4 regions of the Paenibacillus sp. MMS20-IR301 genome follow, and region 3 is predicted to be linked to each of the others. Evidence: riboswitches for the same ligand, from Rfam matches in the RefSeq annotation. Region 3 holds a riboswitch; each other region holds the start of a gene.
What was found. Region 3 has a riboswitch for cyclic di-AMP ahead of LOS79_RS24950 (resuscitation-promoting factor). Riboswitches for the same ligand answer to the same signal wherever they lie in the genome.
Positions count from the first base shown of each region.

Region 1: another riboswitch for cyclic di-AMP. It lies ahead of LOS79_RS06500 (KamA family radical SAM protein); the one in region 3 lies ahead of LOS79_RS24950 (resuscitation-promoting factor).
Region 2: another riboswitch for cyclic di-AMP. It lies ahead of LOS79_RS02460 (alpha/beta fold hydrolase); the one in region 3 lies ahead of LOS79_RS24950 (resuscitation-promoting factor).
Region 4: another riboswitch for cyclic di-AMP. It lies ahead of LOS79_RS07330 (APC family permease); the one in region 3 lies ahead of LOS79_RS24950 (resuscitation-promoting factor).

Region 1 covers NZ_CP135275.1:1,473,078-1,477,804, reverse strand. Annotated here, with positions in the region: gene miaB (tRNA (N6-isopentenyl adenosine(37)-C2)-methylthiotransferase MiaB) at 1-1,197, opposite strand, end outside; gene LOS79_RS06500 (KamA family radical SAM protein) at 1,376-2,536, opposite strand; cyclic di-AMP (ydaO/yuaA leader) riboswitch at 2,683-2,824, opposite strand; gene LOS79_RS06495 (hypothetical protein) at 2,854-3,960, opposite strand; gene LOS79_RS06490 (cytidine/deoxycytidylate deaminase family protein) at 4,579-4,727, opposite strand, start outside.
Region 2 covers NZ_CP135275.1:607,746-612,472, forward strand. Annotated here, with positions in the region: gene LOS79_RS02440 (Na+/H+ antiporter subunit D) at 1-1,344, shown strand, start outside; gene LOS79_RS02445 (Na+/H+ antiporter subunit E) at 1,351-1,830, shown strand; gene LOS79_RS02450 (Na(+)/H(+) antiporter subunit F1) at 1,827-2,123, shown strand; gene mnhG (monovalent cation/H(+) antiporter subunit G) at 2,113-2,457, shown strand; cyclic di-AMP (ydaO/yuaA leader) riboswitch at 2,471-2,607, shown strand; gene LOS79_RS02460 (alpha/beta fold hydrolase) at 2,615-3,430, shown strand; gene LOS79_RS02465 (response regulator) at 3,572-4,727, opposite strand, start outside.
Region 3 covers NZ_CP135275.1:5,836,153-5,840,879, reverse strand. Annotated here, with positions in the region: gene LOS79_RS24960 (HD domain-containing protein) at 1-637, shown strand, start outside; gene LOS79_RS24955 (TatD family hydrolase) at 692-1,462, shown strand; cyclic di-AMP (ydaO/yuaA leader) riboswitch at 1,663-1,892, shown strand; gene LOS79_RS24950 (resuscitation-promoting factor) at 2,179-3,342, shown strand; gene rnmV (ribonuclease M5) at 3,522-4,073, shown strand; gene rsmA (16S rRNA (adenine(1518)-N(6)/adenine(1519)-N(6))-dimethyltransferase RsmA) at 4,070-4,727, shown strand, end outside.
Region 4 covers NZ_CP135275.1:1,652,513-1,657,239, forward strand. Annotated here, with positions in the region: gene LOS79_RS07315 (ATP-binding protein) at 1-341, shown strand, start outside; gene LOS79_RS07320 (DsbA family protein) at 474-1,190, shown strand; gene LOS79_RS07325 (disulfide oxidoreductase) at 1,187-1,621, shown strand; cyclic di-AMP (ydaO/yuaA leader) riboswitch at 1,848-2,007, shown strand; gene LOS79_RS07330 (APC family permease) at 2,137-3,954, shown strand; gene LOS79_RS07335 (iron-hydroxamate ABC transporter substrate-binding protein) at 4,152-4,727, shown strand, end outside.

The sequences.
Region 1 (4,727 bases), 3.3 Mb from region 3:
AAATTGTTCCTCGGTTTCGCCCGGAAAACCAACAATAATATCCGTAGTCAGCACCGCATCCGGCACCCCGGCTTTAATCTTACGCACCAGCTCCAGGTAGGCTTCACGCGTATATTTGCGGCTCATTTTTTTCAGCACCGCCGTACTTCCCGACTGCACCGGCAGGTGGATATGCTCCACCAGGTTGCCCCCTTTACCGAGCACATGAATCAGTTTATCGTCAAAATCACGGGGATGCGCAGTCATGAAGCGGATACGCGGAATATCGATCCCCCGCATATCGTCCATCAGATCACCAAACGTGTAGTCGATATCCGTAAAATCCTTACCGTAGGCGTTTACATTCTGCCCCAGCAGCGTAACCTCCTTGAAGCCCTGGCGGGCCAGCTCCCGCACCTCGGCAATGACATCCTCCGGCCGGCGGCTGCGCTCCTTCCCCCGCGTAAACGGTACAATGCAATAGGTACAGAACTTGTCGCAGCCGTACATGATATTCACCCAGGCGCGCAACCCTTCTCTTTTCTTTGGCAGATTCTCAATGATGTCGCCTTCCTTGGACCAGACCTCGATGACCAGCTCCCTGCTGAAGACCGCTTCCTTGATCAGCTCCGGCAGACGGTGGATGTTATGCGTGCCGAAGATCATATCCACGAACCCGTAACGGGTCATGATCCGGTTGACTACCCCTTCCTCCTGGGACATGCAGCCGCAGATTCCGAGCAAGAGCCCCGGCTTCTCCAGCTTCAGGCTTTTGAGATGGCCCAGCTCCCCGAACACCTTATCCTCCGCATTCTCACGGATGGCACATGTATTTAACAGTATAATATCTGCATTATTCCGGTCAGGCGTGGCCTGGTAACCCATTTGCTCAAGCATGCCCTTCATCGTTTCGGTATCATGTTCATTCATCTGGCAGCCGTAAGTAGTAATATGATAAAATTTACCGCAGCCAAAATGCTCCATCTCCGGCAGAATCTCAAAATGGTACAGCACCTCGATCTCTTCCTTGCCGCGGCGCTTGCCTTCCCTATAATCAGGCTGGCTGTTGATCTGCACGTTTCTTCCTTTGATACGGTAGGTAGTTTTGCCTTCCTGCTCACTTATAATCTTGGCGTCGCTGAAATCGAAATATTTGGAGTAATCCTTGCCGCCCTGGCCGGAATTCAGGTCCGGTGGGCTTTTCTTCCCTTTCGCCATTGCAGTATCACATCCTCTGCTGAATTGCTGCTATATGTTAGGCTTTGCTAATGTAAAATTATATCATAGAGCTCCCAAGATAATCCATTATACTAGTGAGACTTGGCGGATATTCACAGGCAGAACAGCCCCGGTGATATGTTGATCACCAGGGCTGCTGTTATCTCCGTACTAAACCTCAATTAGCGCTGACAGTCGCTTGTAACAGCTCACAGGCTGAAGTTGCCGCCGGCTTCTTTTCGGGTCTGCTCCAGTACTGCTCGTTACCCGGAAGATCATCGAACCATTCCGCATCCTCAGGGCAATCAAGGATCATGAATTTGCCGTACTCCTGATCCCGGGACTGGTGATATTTGAGATAGGCTTTGCCTTGCTCGATAGCCAGAATCTCGATTTTGCCGGAGGAATGGCTCATGGAGAGACGGACTCTTTTGCCAAGGCCTGAAGTTCTCGCTTTGGCTTCTTCGACGATCCGGTATACCTGTTCAAGCGGCAGGACGAACTCACGGTTACCGGCAATCGGGCGGTTAATAAAGAAATAATATGGCGTTATTCCAGCCCAGGAGAGGCGGTCGAGCAGCTCACCCAGAACGGCCGGGTCATCATTAATTCCCTTAAGCACCGGCGTCTGATTGACGATAATGGCCCCGGCATCATGCAGATCTCTTACGGCCCGTTTGGCTTCAGGCGTAATCTCGCGGGGATGATTGATATGCGCCATGATATAGATCCGCTTCTCGACGGTAGAATGGGTGCGGATCAGCTCCAGCAGCTCGGGGTCCTGGGAAATCCGCATCGGGTTGAACACGGGCAGCTTAGAGCCGAGACGGATGATCTTGACATGCGGGATGGCCCGCAGGCTCTCAATGATGAACCGCAGCTTGGTGGTCGAGAGAATCAGGCTGTCGCCGCCTGTGAGCAGGACATTGTTGATCTCCGGATGGGCAGCGATGTACTTGATTCCGGCGGTAACATCCGAGGAGGCTTCCTTGACATCATTGCGGAACAGCCGTTTGCGGAAGCAGTAGCGGCAGTAGGCTCCGCAGACCTCGGAGACAATCAGGAGCGCAGTGGTCCGGTATTTATGCTGGCAGCCGTGAACCACATAGTTGGCTTCCTCATCGGATGCGTCCCATTCCCCATACTCCAGCAGCTCGCCCTCTCCGGGAACAACGAGCTTGCGGATGGGATCATCCGGGTCCTCCCAATTAATAAGGGACAGGTAATAGTCGTTTGCCCGGAATACGAACTTGTCCGTAATTTCTTTCAGTCTGGATCTTTCCGCCTCGGGCAGCATTTCCATTTTGTTAATGTCGGTTATGTAACGTACCTTTTGCACATGAATCTCTCCTTTGTTCTCATAATGGCGAGACATTGGGAGCCTTGATGTCAAAAAGCCAAACTGGCAGCCAGCAGGATCTCTCTTAAAAACACAAAAAGAGACCCTTAGCACAAGGGTCTCATGTTATAAGAAACATAAAAAAGCAGACCCATCCACTACTGACGAGGTTAGCTGACGGACTCGGGTAAGATGGTACCCTACATTGCATAGCTCAATGATTCGCCCCAATTGACTGGTTCCCCCGCTTTCCAGCTGGAAATACTGGAAATTAAGCGTAGTTCAAGTATAACCTGCAAAGTTTGCTGAAGTCAAAACTATTGATTTAATTTCAGGCCGGTAATAGAACCGGAAACATCCGTCAGGAGGAACAAGCCGGCAGATTCGTGGTATAGATCAGGGCGTGAGGTCTGTTCAGAGTACTCTATATGACCGCTATCGGGATTTAAGATGGACAGGCCATGAATCGCCCCCCATAATACGAGCTTACCGTGCACCTGTGCCATTTGGGCATGAGGGTAAAAGAGGCCTTCTATATCTGAAGTCAATCGGATTGCCGGCATTTTTAAGAAGAATTCCTTCCGCTCACCAGTTTTCACATCAAATAAAGCCAGTACCGGAGCGGATTTACCGTCACCATAAATCTCCAACTCGCCATCCTCTTCATCATACATTTCTGTCTCAATTTTGCCCCACACCGCGAAGGTATAATCATCTATCCAGGTTACGGGGTAGTCCCAGTCCTCCGTATACTCCCATATGTTATGTACAGTCGGCCCGTCTTCAGCCTCCCAGCAGTTAGACTTCCAGGATGGAAGATGCCAGGCACGGATGCTCCCGACAGGCTGCCAGATCCAGCCCGTGCTAATAATCCATTCTCCGTCTGGTGAAACATGCAGTTTGCCGAAGAAATAATCCAGGTAATGTTCCGTCGCCTGCTTGTCTTCGCTTTCGTATACCGGTGACTCACGGTCAGTCAGCAACGCACCGGTATCCATGTCGACCAGATCGAGTCTGTTCCATTCAGTACCCTTTATGAGGACGGTCCGGTGATCCAGTTCAGCAAATGCCAGAGGGAAAGTACATGTAGTATAATGGTAGTCATCCCGGGACAGCTTCATCACCTCTTGCAGGCTCTGCAGATCATAGACTGCGGCATGCTGGCCTAGCCGGTTGGAAATAGCCGCATACCGTTCGTCCTTAGAGAGAACGATTTGCTGCGGGTGCAGCGGATTAAATTCTGGAATATCCACTTGCAGCAGCTTGACCGCAAGCCCAGAATGCAGCTCAAGCCTCCATAACTCCCCTTCCTCATTCAGCACCAGTAAGGGTACCGCCTGCGTTTCTGTACTTTTTAACGCGTGCATGGCAATAACTACACCTGGATTTGGTACCAGTACCGGAAAGATAACACTTTCAAGCATAAATAGATACCTCCTCACGGCAGCAGAAATTATCTGTACTCTATATAGATTGAACTAAAAAAATTTAGAAAAAAGAGAGTTGGTGGCGGGGGGATATGTAGGGGCACTGTGACCTCCTGAGTTACAGAATGTTCACCATAGCAGGTAAATGGGTTGAATGTGCCCTCCATTAAGAAAAGCAGCCAGCCACGCAACGGTTATTCAAGGGACTAACATAGCGTTACGGACATGAGAGACGTTAAGCCTGCGGAAAGGTACCGGAGTGCCGGACCTTAAGGACATGAGCGCCGTTATTTCACCGGAAAAGTGGAGTTTGCCCATGAAAAGCCGCGGATAAGGGCCGTCGTGTCCGTAAGCCCTCCCCAATGACCTTTTTTGAGCGAATAAAGGCTGTGGCGTCCGTATGGATCAGCTTGGGAGTGTATTTGAACCAGACAGAGGGGATTGACCCTCTATAACCAGCTCCACCCTGAATACAACAGAATGAATTCCGGCCGTTCAGCAAGAAGCTCCTTGGGCATTCTTGTATCCTAAATCAACATATGGCTTTCCAGTTCAAGCTATATAGTCAACACCAGCATTCAGATCTATAATCACTGCAAGCCGCCTGACACATGTTCAGTGTCGGGGGATCAGCTCCTGAATACTGAATTTCTCCGCACCATTATCACTCTCCATCAATACCTCAATATCCGGGGCATACCGCACCAGCATCTCCCGGCAATTGCCGCAAGGAGGCAGAAGCACGCCACCTTCACTGCTCGTTC
Region 2 (4,727 bases), 2.5 Mb from region 3:
TTATTGCTGGTTTCACGCGTCCATACTGAGGGGATACAAACCTTACAGATGGGGGGCTGGATGCCGCCCTACGGCATCGTTTTTGTAGGAGATATGTTTGCTGTACTGCTGGTCATGATGGCTTCGCTTGTCAGCTTTGCAATACTGCTCTATTCATTCAGCAGTATAGGAGAGAAGCGGGAGCGGTATTATTACTATACATTCTTCCACTTTTTGCTCGTAGGGGTGTATGGCTCCTTCCTTACCGGGGATATATTTAATTTGTTTGTTTTCTTTGAAGTGATGCTGATTTCTTCCTATGCGCTCATTTCACTTGGAGGAACAAGGCTCCAGCTGCGGGAAACATCCAAATATCTGCTGATTAATATTGTATCCTCAACACTGTTTGTAGCAGCAGTAGCGTATCTCTATGCAGCAGTGGGGACGCTCAATATGGCTCATCTGTCCCAGCGTATTGCTGAAGCCGGTCAGGGGGGCGTGCTGAACGTAATTGCGATGTTATTCTTAATCGTATTCTCTCTGAAGGCCGGACTGTTCCTGTTTTTCTGGCTGCCGGGCTCCTACAGCGCCCCCCCATTTGCGGTCAGAGCGTTGTTCGGTGCACTGCTGACCAAAGTAGGGCTGTATGCAATCATTCGTACATTTACACTGTTATTTGTAAATGATACAGATTTCACACAACCATGGATTACCTGGATGGCGGTAGCCACCATGATCCTTGGCGGCCTGGGGGCAGTGGCTTACAACGATATTCCGCGTATTTTGAATTACAACGTTATTGTTAGTGTAGGTTTTGTAATCTTCGGACTTGCTGCCGGGACCCCCGGTTCACTAAACGGCGCGGTGTTCTATCTGCTGCACGATATGCTGGCAAAAGCCCTGATGTTCATGCTTGGCGGGATGATTATCACCGCTGCAGGGACAGAGCGCCTAGCTGGAATGGGCGGCATGATCAAAAAATATCCGCTCATCGGCTGGATGTTCTTTATCCTGACCCTTGCCTTGGTGGGCATTCCGCCGCTTAGCGGCTTTGCTGGTAAACTTCTGATTATCCGCGGGGCTCTGGATGCCGGCATGCTGGCGTTATCGCTCATTGGTCTGGGATCAAGCTTCCTCGTGCTGTATTCCTTAATCAAGATATTCAGGCTGGCATTCTGGGGCAATGAACCGGAGAAAGAACTGCCACAAGTCAGGTTGAAGCATTCTTCGGCCGTTGCCGCATGCCTTTTGGTGCTTGTAATCCTAATGGGGATAGGATCTGAGGCGATATATACCTATGTATCACAGGCTGGAGAAGTTCTGTCCTCGCCGGCACTGTATATTGAATCTGTGATGAAGGAGTAGAGGGCTATGATGCTGCAGATCGTGCTTAACCTTTTGATTGCTTTCTTGTGGATGTTCATGAACAATAATATTTCCGGTGGAAGCTTCATTGTGGGGTATCTGCTTGGAATTGTGCTTTTACTTGTCATGCAGAAATCACGGAAACAGCCATTCTATCTTAGACGTTTATGGGCAGTGCTGAAACTTCTGCTGATCTTTGCCCGTGAGCTGACAGTATCCAATTTTGTAGTGATTGGTCATATTATCCGGCCGAAACTCAACATACGCCCTGGTATTTTTGCTTATGAGACTGCCTTGACCTCGGCGTGGGAAGTTACCTTGCTGTCCTGCCTGATCTGCTTGACTCCGGGAACATTAACGCTGGATGTCTCAAGAGACGGAACAACCCTGTATATCCACGCTATTGATATTAAAGATGCAGAGGAGATGGCAAGCCAGATCCGAAAAAGTTTTGAGCAGACCATACTGGAGGTGAGCCGCGGATGAACCAGCCCATATTGACTGCTGCTCTGGTAATTCTGGGGCTGGCGCTGCTGGCCTGCGTATTCCGTCTTCTGGCAGGGCCGACCCGTTCAGACCGCGTTGCCGCCCTGGATACGATAGGAATTGATGTTCTGGCAATGATTGCAGTGATCTGCATGCTGCTGGATACACAGGACTTTCTGGAAATCATTCTGGTAATCGGTATTCTTACCTTTATTGGGACAACAGCGCTGGCCAGATATATTGAACGCGGCATTGTGATGGAAGAGGAAGGAGGAGACAGAAATGACACTTGAACTGATAGGTAAAATTCTGGTCCTGCTCGGCGCGATATTCTGCGGGCTCAGCGCATTTGGCTTGATCCGGTTGCCCGATGTGTATCTGCGCTCGCATGCGGCCACCAAAAGTGCAACATTCGGGGTGCTCTGTGTGCTGGGAGGTGCGTTTCTGTACTTTCTGTTCGCTGACGGTACCATCAGTATCAAGCTGCTGCTCGCGATTCTATTTGTCTTCATTACTTCTCCGGTGGCAGGTCATCTAAACGGGCGTGCTGCTTACCGTTCCGGGGTCCCTTTATGGAGGGGCAGCGTCCGGGATGATATGAAATCCTCTATCGAGAAGGATCAGTAAATGCCTGCAAAATAATGATAATTCGCTGAATCCCACATTGGGAGCGGGGGAACCAGGTATCTGGGGTGAATCTCGAATAATTCGAGCAGGGCTATGCTCACTTGAGCCCGAATCCGGCAGCTAACCTCGTAAGCGTACAAGAGAGGAGTCATATGCAATGCCGCATATTGAAGTTAATGGGACCACACTATACTATGAGGTGTCGGGCAGCGGTCTGCCGATTGTTTTTCTTCATGATCATTCGACCTCGCATCGTATGTTTGAGCCGCAGGCAGATTATTTCAGCAAACGGGCTAAAGTGATTCTGTTTGATCTGAGAGGGAACGGGCAGTCCGGTAAAATGGATGTGGAAATTAGCAGAATAGTGGACACGCAATGTGAGGATTTAAAAGGGTTGCTGGACGGGTTATCTATTACTAAGGCTGTAATCGTAGCTTGTTCGAGTGGAGCTGTTCTGGCGCACAAGTTTGCTTATCAGTACCCGGAGCGGGTTATGAACATGGTTTTGGTAGACAGTTATTTTCATAGTAATTATACGGCGGCAGCCGGTAAGGTAAAGGAGTTTCTGGAAATCTGCGCATGGGCGGCCCACTATCTTCCGGCGGAAATGTTCATCCGTTCTTTGCGGATCACGTACAACAAATGGTATGAAGCTTACCGTATCCTGAGGGGTGAGCTATTGCATGAACGGACGACGGAGCTTATTAAGCAGCGCCTGGCCCTGCGGCACACGGATAGCTGCGGGTTCGCGCTGCGGCTGAAGATTCCTGTTCTTTGTGTATCAGGCAACCGGAATGAGTGGGTGCTGGAGCAAGTGAAGAAGGCGGCGGCCCGATATTCGTTTGCACGGTTAGCCATACTTGAGGATGCGATGTACCCGAGCCACCTGTGCCAGCCCGAGCACTTCAATAGGCTGCTGCTTGAGTTTTTACAAGACCAGCATGCATTCGAGCGATCGGCATCCGGGAAGTAGAGGATTGCCTGCTGGATTTCCCGTTCAGGGATCTTGGTCAAATAGGAGCCTAGCCTGTTTACTTTTTTGACAGAGATCCCGCAATGATTGGTACATCTTCCGCAGGCGGCACACACTCCGTATTACCCGCCTCACACCGCCTCACTCCGCATTGCTGCGGAACTGGTTGGGGGTGATACCTTTATACTTTTTGAACACCTGGTAGAAGTATTTCGTGTCATTGTACCCGGACTGCAGCGCGATATCCTCAATCCGCATGCCCGGGTCCTTGAACAGCAGGCAGGCACGCTCGATGCGGACCTTGTGCAGATAGTCGGTGAAGCTGATTTTGAGCTGCTGCTTGAACAGCAGGCTAAGGTAACCCGGGGTAATGTAGATTTCCCGCGCGACAATCTCGCGGTTGATGTCCTTCATATAGTTCTGCTCGATGTACAGCTTGGCCGATTCAAGCAGCTTGTTGCTGTTCTTCTTGGAGGACAAATGCTCGCTGACTCTGAGGGCAGTCTCCAGCAGCGACTGGAAAATATTATCCAGACTGGAGCGGGACAGGACATGAATCAGCTCGGTCAGATTTTGCCCGAACACCTTATTCACGTTGACGTTGTTCTCAATACACAGCTTGTACAGGGCGAAGAACAGCGCGAAGCTCGATTTGATCACCTGGTCCCGCGACACGGTTTCGGGCTGCAGTGCCACATTAAACAGCGACAGCATCTCGGTGATTTCCTCGCTGGAGCCGCTGCGGACAGCCTTCAGCACCTCCTGCTCCTCATGCAGAGGATAGGAGGACTGGGAGGATTCATCATCGAACTCCCCGCTGAACTCGACGATTTTGCCGGTGCCGGTATAGTTCCGGGTGTTAAGCGCCTGTGAAGCCTCCAGGAAGGAACGCCGCAGATGCTGGATGTTATGATCCAGGCTGCCGATTCCGGCGGAGACGGTGAACTTCAGATAGCTTGCGATATTATCCTGGATAATCCGGATATAGCCGCTTAACTCTTCATGATCGAGCAGATCATCGGTGTTCAGCACAAGGACTATATCATCCTGATGTTCAAAAGCGGTACATACGATAGACTCCGGCAGGGATTCCTCGCAGATATTTTTCAGGCCGTATTTGAGCAACTCGGTGTCCTCATGCAGATACTTCTGGTGCAGCTGCTGGAAGTTGTCGATCCGCAGCAGAATCACCCCGTACATCATGTAGGGGAAGACCAGATTGTTCATTTTCAGATTGGCCAGCAGCCGGGAGTAGGAGGAGCTTTCGGTCAGGATCAGCTGGCTTAATGTCTTCTCC
Region 3 (4,727 bases):
CGAGGATTATCTGATGTCCCGTTATCAGATGTACTGGCAGGTCTATTTCCATCCCGTAACCCGCAGCTCGGAAATTATATTGCGGCAGATTCTGCGCAGAGCGAAGGAGCTTATCCAGCAGAATTACACGTTCCGGTTCATGATTGAGCCGTTAAATGATTTGTTCCGGGGTGAAGTTACGGTAGAACAGTATCTGCTGCTGGACGAGGCACTCATGCAAACTGCGTTTATGCAATGGACGCTGGAGGCCGATGAAATCTTAAGCGACTTGTGCAGCCGTTTTATTCATCGTAAACTGTATAAATATGTGGAGATGGAGCATCTGGATTCGGAGACCATTGATGAAATCCGCAGCAGCTTTACCAGCGCAGGACTATGCGCGGATTACGACCTGGAAATTGATTTTCCGACAGATCTTCCTTATGACGTATTCCGTCCGGGAGACGGTTTCGACAGCAAACAAATTCTGCTGCTTGACCGGAAGGATAAGCTGCGGGAAATTTCTGAAGTATCGGATATTGTGCGCTCCATCAGCGGGATTCACCGTGGCAGATATCACCTCTATTTTCCGCAGGATAAGCTGCAGAAAGCCCTTCCGCAGCTCCCGCCGTCTATCGCTGATATTTTTGCCAAATAATCTGAAAAAGCTTGGAATTCATCATAGAAATCAAGCATGAAAGGATGACCAGTAATGCAGTTATTCGACACGCATACTCACCTCGATGCTCCGCAGTTCGACGAGGACCGCGAAGAGGTGATTGAGAGAGCCCTGGCCTCCGGAGTCAGCAAAATGATTAATATCGGCTTCAACCGGGAAACGATTCCAACCACGATGCAGCTCGCCGAGAAATATGATTATATTTATGCAGCAGTTGGATGGCACCCCCAGGATGCTATCACGATGAAGGACGGCGATCTCGAATGGATTGCTTCCCTGTGCAGCCATCCCAAGGTGGTAGCAATTGGAGAGATTGGGCTTGACTATTATTGGGACACCTCCCCGAAGGATGTGCAGCATGAAGTGTTCCGCAAGCAGATCGGACTGGCCCGCGAGCTGAAGATGCCGATCTCTATTCATAACCGTGATGCCCATGAGGATGTAATCCGGATTCTGCGGGAGGAAAAAGCGGGTGAGGTCGGAGGTGTGATGCACTCGTTCTCGGGCAGCTGGGAAAGTGCCAAAATGTGCCTTGACCTGGGCTTCCACTTGTCTTTCGGAGGACCGATCACTTTCAAAAATGCAAGGGTTCCCAAGGAGGTGCTGGCACAGACTCCACTGGACCGGCTGCTCATCGAAACGGACTCGCCTTATCTGACTCCGCATCCCTTCCGGGGCAAGCGAAATGAGTCTGCGCATGTAAGGCTGGTGGCTGAGGCTGCCGCGGAAATAAAAGGGATTGATTTACAGGAATTAGCGGAAATAACGTATGCGAACGCACTGGAACGATTTGGGATTGTTTGAAAACGGGAGAAAAAGCAGTGAAAAATGAAGTATAGACGATATATTAAACTTTTTTAATCGGCAAACGGCTGATTATTACAATATTTTAATCATTTTTTTGCGTAAACGTGGTTGAATCGTCCTTTACAACATGCATCAAAACAGGATATCATCTTTTCAGTGCAGTGAGCTGTTGTTACTGTGACAGTCACTTTTTTTCATAGATCGTCTCGCTGAGTCTCCGTATGGAGAACGGGGGAACCAATAAATGCCCTGCCGCATGCCCGTACATAGAGTACAACACAGAAGTGCCGCAGACTTTATTCGATTTCTTCACGTGGTCTTTGGGGTGAATTTGAGGGCAACCGCCGTGAGCGGGTGACCTGAGATAGGGCGTCTCTCTTATGCCCGAACCCGACAGCTAACCCCGTAAGCGCAAGTAAGAGAGGAAACCTCGTGCATAGACATTCTCGCGTTATTTGACACCGGAGAAGCCACGAAAGAGTCCTCTGAGAACTCTTTTTAGGCTTTTTTGTTTTTGAATAATGTGTAAATTCCAGCATACTGTTATATAACAGGTATCTGGAGAAGCTATGCCGGGCAGGCGATCCATGAGCAGGAAACGCTGAAGCAATGCGGGCGTATCCTGTTGCAACTCAAACTTAGTTTCGTCAGAAATGATTCAGTCACCTTTGATATAACTTGGACGACGGGGCTATGTAAGGAGGATGGAAAGAGTGGGCGTATTCCAACCAGAGGTATCCCATGATTCGCAATCATCCAGCAGGTCTTTCGCATTACGGTGGAAGCAAGTGAATCCTCGCGTACTTTCACTTGCAGGTGCAGCCTCAATTGTTATCGCACTGTTAATTCTGCTGTACGTACACGGTGCGAGCAAAAAAGAAATAGTATTAGTTATCGACGGAAAAGTGCAGACACTGGAGACACGCGAAGCGCTGCTCAGTGATGTGCTGGCCAAAGAACAAATCTCGCTTCAGCCGCATGATGAATTATCTATTGGCCTTAGTGATGAAATACAAGACGGCGACCGTGTCGTAATTACCCGTGCGCAGAAGCTTACGCTTATTGCAGATGGTGCAACCAAGACGCTTTACACCACCGAAGATTCCCTCGGAGATGCCATCACCAAGCTGGGCTACAGCCTGGAGGGCAACGACAAGATTTTCCCTTCGCTTGATACCGCAGTTACATCAGACATGGAAGTTAAGATTGTCCGTATTACCAAGCAAACGGTACAGCGGACGGTAAGCTTGCCTTTCAAGGTCATTAAAACCGCAGATCCCTCCCTGTACGTGGGGGATGTAAGAGTTGCACAGGCAGGCAAACCGGGCGCAATCATCCAGCATATCGAGAAGATATACCAGGATGGTGAACTGGCCTCCATGACTATGGTCGGCAAAGAAGTCCAGACGGTGACCAAAGACAAGGTTATTGCGGTTGGTACCAAGGCGGTTCCGAAGCCAGTGGTAGCTGCGACTGTCGCAACGAAAACTTCCAAATCTACAACTACCTCCAAATCAACTAAAGTCAGCGCGAACAACGTCATCAGCAAGGCGGGCGTAGATTTCGAATACAAAAAAATGATCAAAAACGTATCCATGACGGCATATTCCTCGGAAGAGCCTGGAATTGGAACAAAAACTGCCTCCGGCACACGCGTAACGGAAGGCCGCACTATAGCTGTTGACCCGAATGTAATACCAATTGGCTGGTGGGTGTACATTGAAGGATTAGGGTTTCGCCGAGCAGAGGATACCGGCGGTGCCATCAAAGGCAACAAGGTGGATGTCTACTACGATTCACTGAGCCACGCCCGTAATTTCGGGCGCAAATCACGGACGGTCTATGTCATCGGACCTGTGAAGCCGGAGCTTAATTAACCGGAAGCCTTTTGCAAATTAGCGGTTTATAAGATATAGTGTTGGTAGCACTTACGAAACTTAGGAGAGCTGCCGCTCATCACTTATACATTCTTTAGCCAAAAAGAAGAGGAGCGAATCCTCTTCTTTTTGTGTTCCGGGATTAAGTTTTTAGAGTTCAGAGTAAGGAGTAATGATTGATGATCAAGGAATTAATTGTGGTTGAAGGAAAAAGCGATACCGTCGCCGTTAAGCGGGCTGTAGAAGCGGATACGATTGAGACGGGCGGTTCTGCAGTAGACCGCAAGGTTATTGCCAAGATTGCATTAGCCATGGAGCGCAGGGGAGTAATCATCCTTACAGACCCCGATCATGCCGGGGAGCGGATCCGCAAAATTGTCTCTTCTAAGGTACCCGGATGCAAACATGCGTTCATTCCTGAGAAGGATGCCACACGCAAAGGTGATATTGGTGTGGAGAATGCCTCGCCTGAGGCTATCCGTCATGCACTGGAGCATGTTCATACCTCATTTGAAGGCGCGCCGGCGCTGATCGGGCTGGATGATCTTATGGCTGCCGGTATGATGGTGCATGCCCAGGCCGCCGAGAGAAGGATGCAGCTCGGCAATCTGCTTGGGCTCGGTTATTGTAACGGCAAGCAGCTATATAAGCGTCTAGCGATGTTCGGCATCACCCGCGAGGAGTTTGCACAGGCTCTCGCCCAAATTGACCAGGGAGGCAGTACTTCATGAGTGGTAATGAGAATATCTCATCCCCAACAAGAACCAAAGCCATTATTCAGCGTTACGGATTCTCCTTCAAAAAAAGTCTGGGCCAGAACTTTCTGATTGACCAGAACATTCTGGATAAAATTGTGGATGCCGCTGGTCTTGACAGTACGGCCGGAGCGCTGGAAATCGGACCTGGTATCGGAGCTCTGACTGAAAGGCTGGCCATGACTGCCGGAGCAGTCACTGCGGTGGAGATTGACCGCAGACTGATTCCGATCCTCCGGGATGTACTGGCACCTTATCCCCATGTAAAGATCCGTAATGATGATGTGCTGAAGGTGAATCTGCAAGAGCTGTTCAGCGAGGATTTCGCTGGCAGGGACCGGGTCAGCGTAGTGGCTAACCTGCCGTATTATGTAACGACTCCTATTCTCATGAAGCTGCTGGAAGAGAAGCTGCCGCTTGATAATATCGTCGTTATGATCCAGAAGGAGGTTGCTGAGCGTATGGCAGCCTCTCCAGGGGGGAAAGAATACGGCAGCCTAAGCATAGCAGTCCAGTATTACAGTGAGCCTGAGCTGGTCTGCATAGTGCCCCGTACGGTGTTTATTCCGCAGCCGAATGTAGAATCGGCTGTTATCCGGCTGAAGGTCAGGGAGCGCCCGCCGGTGGAAG
Region 4 (4,727 bases), 3.5 Mb from region 3:
CTGTAGAATCCTATGGAATACGCGGCGCTACTCAAGGCCTGCAATTCACTGTACAAGATACGGGCATCGGTATTCAGCCGGATAAGCTGCAGCTGCTTTTCCAGTCATTTTCACAAATGGATGCAACGCATACCCGTAAATATCCGGGGACGGGGCTGGGGCTGGCCATCTGTAAAAAACTGGTTGATCTGATGCAGGGGGCAATCTGGGCCGAGCCGGCAGAAGGGGGCGGCAGCCGGTTTCTGTTCAGAATTATGCTGCAGTCACTGGAGCAACCGGCGGAACTGATATTCACTCAGGAGAAGAAAAGCGGATTTCCGGCAGATAATGCAGCTGTATAATTCAGGGTTTGCCAAGGAGAGAATTTTAATTATATAATTGAAAGTAACTTATCTTTTATCACGATAGTCCTGAAGGACGGAAAGGAACTCTCTTTGAGCAAACCTAAAAAGAACAATGCCGCAGTTCCCCAAATGAGCAAACAGGAGAAACGCAGGGCAGAGCAGGAGCAGCAGAAGCAGAAAACGAGAATTCTGATCGTGAGTACAGTAGCACTGGTCGTAATTATTTTCGCCGGCTTATTCCTCCTGGCCTCGAAGGACAGCTCCACTACCGCTTCAAATGCAGATCCGGTTAATTTCAATTACAGTGAGATGGCGCGGCTCGGCAAAGAAGACGCCCCAGTCAAAATTGTGGAATTCGGAGATTACAAATGCCCGGCTTGTGCCCAGTTTACCGGGGTAATTAAACCGCAGCTTGTGCAAGAATATGTGAATCAGGACAAAGCCGCCTTCTATTTCGTCAACCTGGCCTTTGTCGGTGATGATTCAAGAACAGCCTCACTCGCAGCATTGTCTGTCTATCATCAGGACCAGGAAGCCTTCTGGAAATTCTTCGATGCAGTGTACGCTAACCAAGGCGATGAGAATGAAGAGTGGGCTACAACGGATTATCTGGTAAGTCTGGCGAAGCAGCTGGAGCTGCCGGTAGACTACGATTTGATGCGTAAGGATATTGAAGACCAGACCTATTCCGCTGAACTGGAAAGAGATATCGAACTCGGCAGAAGCTCAGGGGTCACGACAACGCCTTCGATCTTCATCAATGGAGTTAAGGTAGCTGAACCGTTCAATATCGAAGCTATCGACGCTCAGATCCAGCTGGCTGCTGAAGCAGGGACTGCACAGTGAGTGCCTTTTCTGCCTTTTGCCGGCGCAACTGCCTCTACCTGGCCTGGTTTGTCTCTGTCATTGCTGTGGCAGGGAGTCTGTACCTTAGTGAAGTTCTGAAATATGAGCCCTGCAAGCTGTGCTGGTTCCAGCGCATCTTTATGTACCCGCAGCTCTTCCTGCTCGGGATCGCCACCTACCGTGGAGATAAGCGCATCATTCCGTACGTGCTTCCGCTTAGCCTGATTGGCGGGAGTATCTCAATCTATCACTATGCGGAACAGAAAATACCGGCACTCAGCAAGGTCCTTCCATGTACGATTGGTGTTCCCTGCAATAAGGATTATCTGAATTATTTCGGATTTATTACGATTCCTTTGCTTGCCCTGATTGCGTTTGCTTTAATCGCAATTTTGCTCTGGACAGGACGTAAAGAGGATACAGCAGAGTAAGAAGGCTGCCGGCACAATAATAAGATTGATTTTTCCTTTAATTTTGGACAAATAGTTAGGCAGAAATGCTGCAAAATCACGCCATAATGGGATAATAAGAGAGAATGAAAGATCCAGACATACCGGATGTTAGATTTGGTTGTTTTGGATGCTTTTCATTCTTTTTTCATTTGTTTCAACGCTTTACGGAAAGCCTGTTGTAGACTAATATTAGTCCTTGTGAGAAGTTGAATATGCGCTGAATTTTTCGGAAGGAAAAACGGGGGAACCACACTTGGTCTTCATGACAAAGGGGTGAATCGGACCGGGGTCACATACCCGGAACCGTAGGGCTACCACAGCCCGAATCCGCCAGCTAACCTCGTAAGCTAACAGTGGGATAATGACCATGCACCCCTTAAGCATGCGGATCATTTCCGTATGCTTATTTTTGTGCCTGCATTTATGAAATCCACTTTGAAAACAGCGCACGGAATATCCGATTCAACTCAACCAAGAAAGGAACTGTTACTACGATGGTAAGCAAGGTAAAACGACTATTGATCGGACGTCCGATGAAGTCGAACGAACTCGATCATGAAAAGTTATCCAAGGTGAAAGCACTGGCTGTCCTGTCTTCTGATGCGCTCTCGTCTGTAGCCTACGGAACAGAACAAATCTTAATTGTACTCGTGGCTGCCGGATTTACAGCTATATGGTACTCATTGCCAATTGCCTTAGCCGTACTGGGCCTGCTGGCTATCCTGATTATGTCCTACCGGCAGACTATCTTTGCCTATCCGCAGGGCGGAGGCGCATATATCGTTGCCAAAAGCAATCTGGGCGTGCATACCGGACTTCTGGCCGGCGGCTCGCTGCTGGTGGATTACATTCTGACTGTGGCCGTAAGTGCTTCAGCGGGTACGGATGCGATCACTTCAGCTTTTCCAAGTCTGCATAATCATAGTGTATTAATTGCGGTTTCTGTAATCCTGCTCTTGACAATTGTCAATCTGCGGGGCGTTACCGAGTCTGCTTCCTTCATAGCTATTCCGGTGTACCTGTTCGTTGTCTCCATCTTCGTGCTGATTATCGCAGGGTTCATCAAGTATATGACCGGCGGTGCGCATGCGCATGTGCCTGAGATCGGGTCAGCGGTATCGAATGTCAGTATGTTCCTGCTGCTCAAGGCATTCAGCTCTGGCTGTTCGGCACTTACCGGGGTTGAGGCGGTCTCCAATGCTATTCCTAACTTCAAGGCTCCTGCGGAAAAAAATGCCGCCAAAACCCTTATGCTGATGGGTCTGATCCTCGGGATTATGTTCACTGGAATTACGCTGCTGGCTTACTGGTACGGTATTATGCCGGATGAGAAGGCGACGGTGGTCTCACAGATTACCGAATCGACCTTCGGCCGCGGCGGTTTGTACTTTTTCATTCAAGGGATTACAGCAGTGATCCTGTTCCTGGCAGCTAATACAGCTTACTCGGCATTCCCGCTGCTGGCCTTCATGTTCGCCAAGGATAAATATCTGCCGCATGCCTTCATGGTCCGCGGTGACCGGCTGGGCTTCTCGAACGGTATTATTTTCCTCGGAGTGTTGTCGGCTGTACTGGTAGCAGCATTCCATGGGAATACAGAAGGGCTGATCCCGTTATATGCAGTCGGGGTATTCATCCCGTTCACACTGTCCCAGCTGGGCATGATGGTGCAGTGGTTCAGAACCAAGCCGCAAGGCTGGAAGAGCAAGTTCGCGGTTAATACGGTAGGCATGCTCACCACCTTGACGATTACCCTGATCTTCATTATTACCAAATTCTCAAGCGTGTGGATGGCTTTCATCTTCCTGCCGCTCGTCATTATTGTGTTCCACCGGATTCACCGTCATTATATGAATATTGCCGATCAGCTGCGGATTTGCCCGGCTACCGATAAGCCCTGCATCAAGGGAAGTACGGTTGTCGTTCCCGTTGCGGGCGTAACCCGCGCGGTGCTGCATTCGATCAGCTACGCAAAGTCCTTGACTGATAATGTAGTGGCTGTCTATGTAGGGTTCGATGAGGAAGAGATTCATAAGATGGAACAGAAGTGGGAGGAATGGAATCCCGGTGTCCGGCTGATTGTACTCCGTTCGCGGTACCGCAGCATTATCCGCCCGCTGGTGAAGTTTATCGATACGGTAGAATGGAAGACAGCGTCAACTGATCATATCACTGTATTAATTCCGCAATTTGTAACGAAGCACTGGTGGCAGGCGGTTCTGCATAATCAGACCAGCTTGTTCATCCGCTCTTATCTGATGAATCAGAAGGATATTGTTATTGCAACCGTTCCTTATCATTTGCACAAATAAACATTTCTGAAGAGATGTGAACAGACAGTTCCTGCAGGCGGGGGAGCTGTCTTTTTAATGTGACAGGGTTGTTTTATATAAAACTAAACAATTTTGTTGACATAGAGAATGAGAATCAATATCATCTAATAATATGAGGCAAAGGCATCAGGCACCTTTGACCGATCAAAGAATGTAAATACAGGAGGGGTAATCAAATGTTGTCGTTCAATCTGCAAAGACCGAAGAGTATGAAGCTGGCCGTGGCCGGACTCATGACCATGACGGTACTGCTGTCCGCATGCGGTAATAATAATGCTGCAAACAGCGGAGCGGCTGCAACGGCTGCACCGGCAGCTGAAACCACGGCTGCACCTACAACTGCACCGGCAGAAACAGCTGCACCGGCTGCGGAACAAACGGTGACAGACGCAATGGGGCATAAAGTTACGATCCCGGCGAACCCGCAGCGTGTACTTGCATCTTATATGGAGGATTATCTGGTGGCTCTCGGTGTGACTCCGGTTGCCCAGTGGTCCGTAGCCAACGGTATTCAGGAATACCTGGCAACCCAGCTCAAAGATATTCCAACGATTAGCTATGACCTTCCGCTGGAGGCTGTAACCAGCTTCGCTCCGGACTTCACCATCGTACAATCGGAAGGCCTCGTTCAGAACGGGCTGTATGACCAGCTGAACAAAATTGCACCTACGTATGTTCTGGGTGATGAGGTCAGCAAAGACTGGCGTGCAAGCTTGCTCCGGATCGGTGAGCTGTTAGGGAAGACTCCTGAA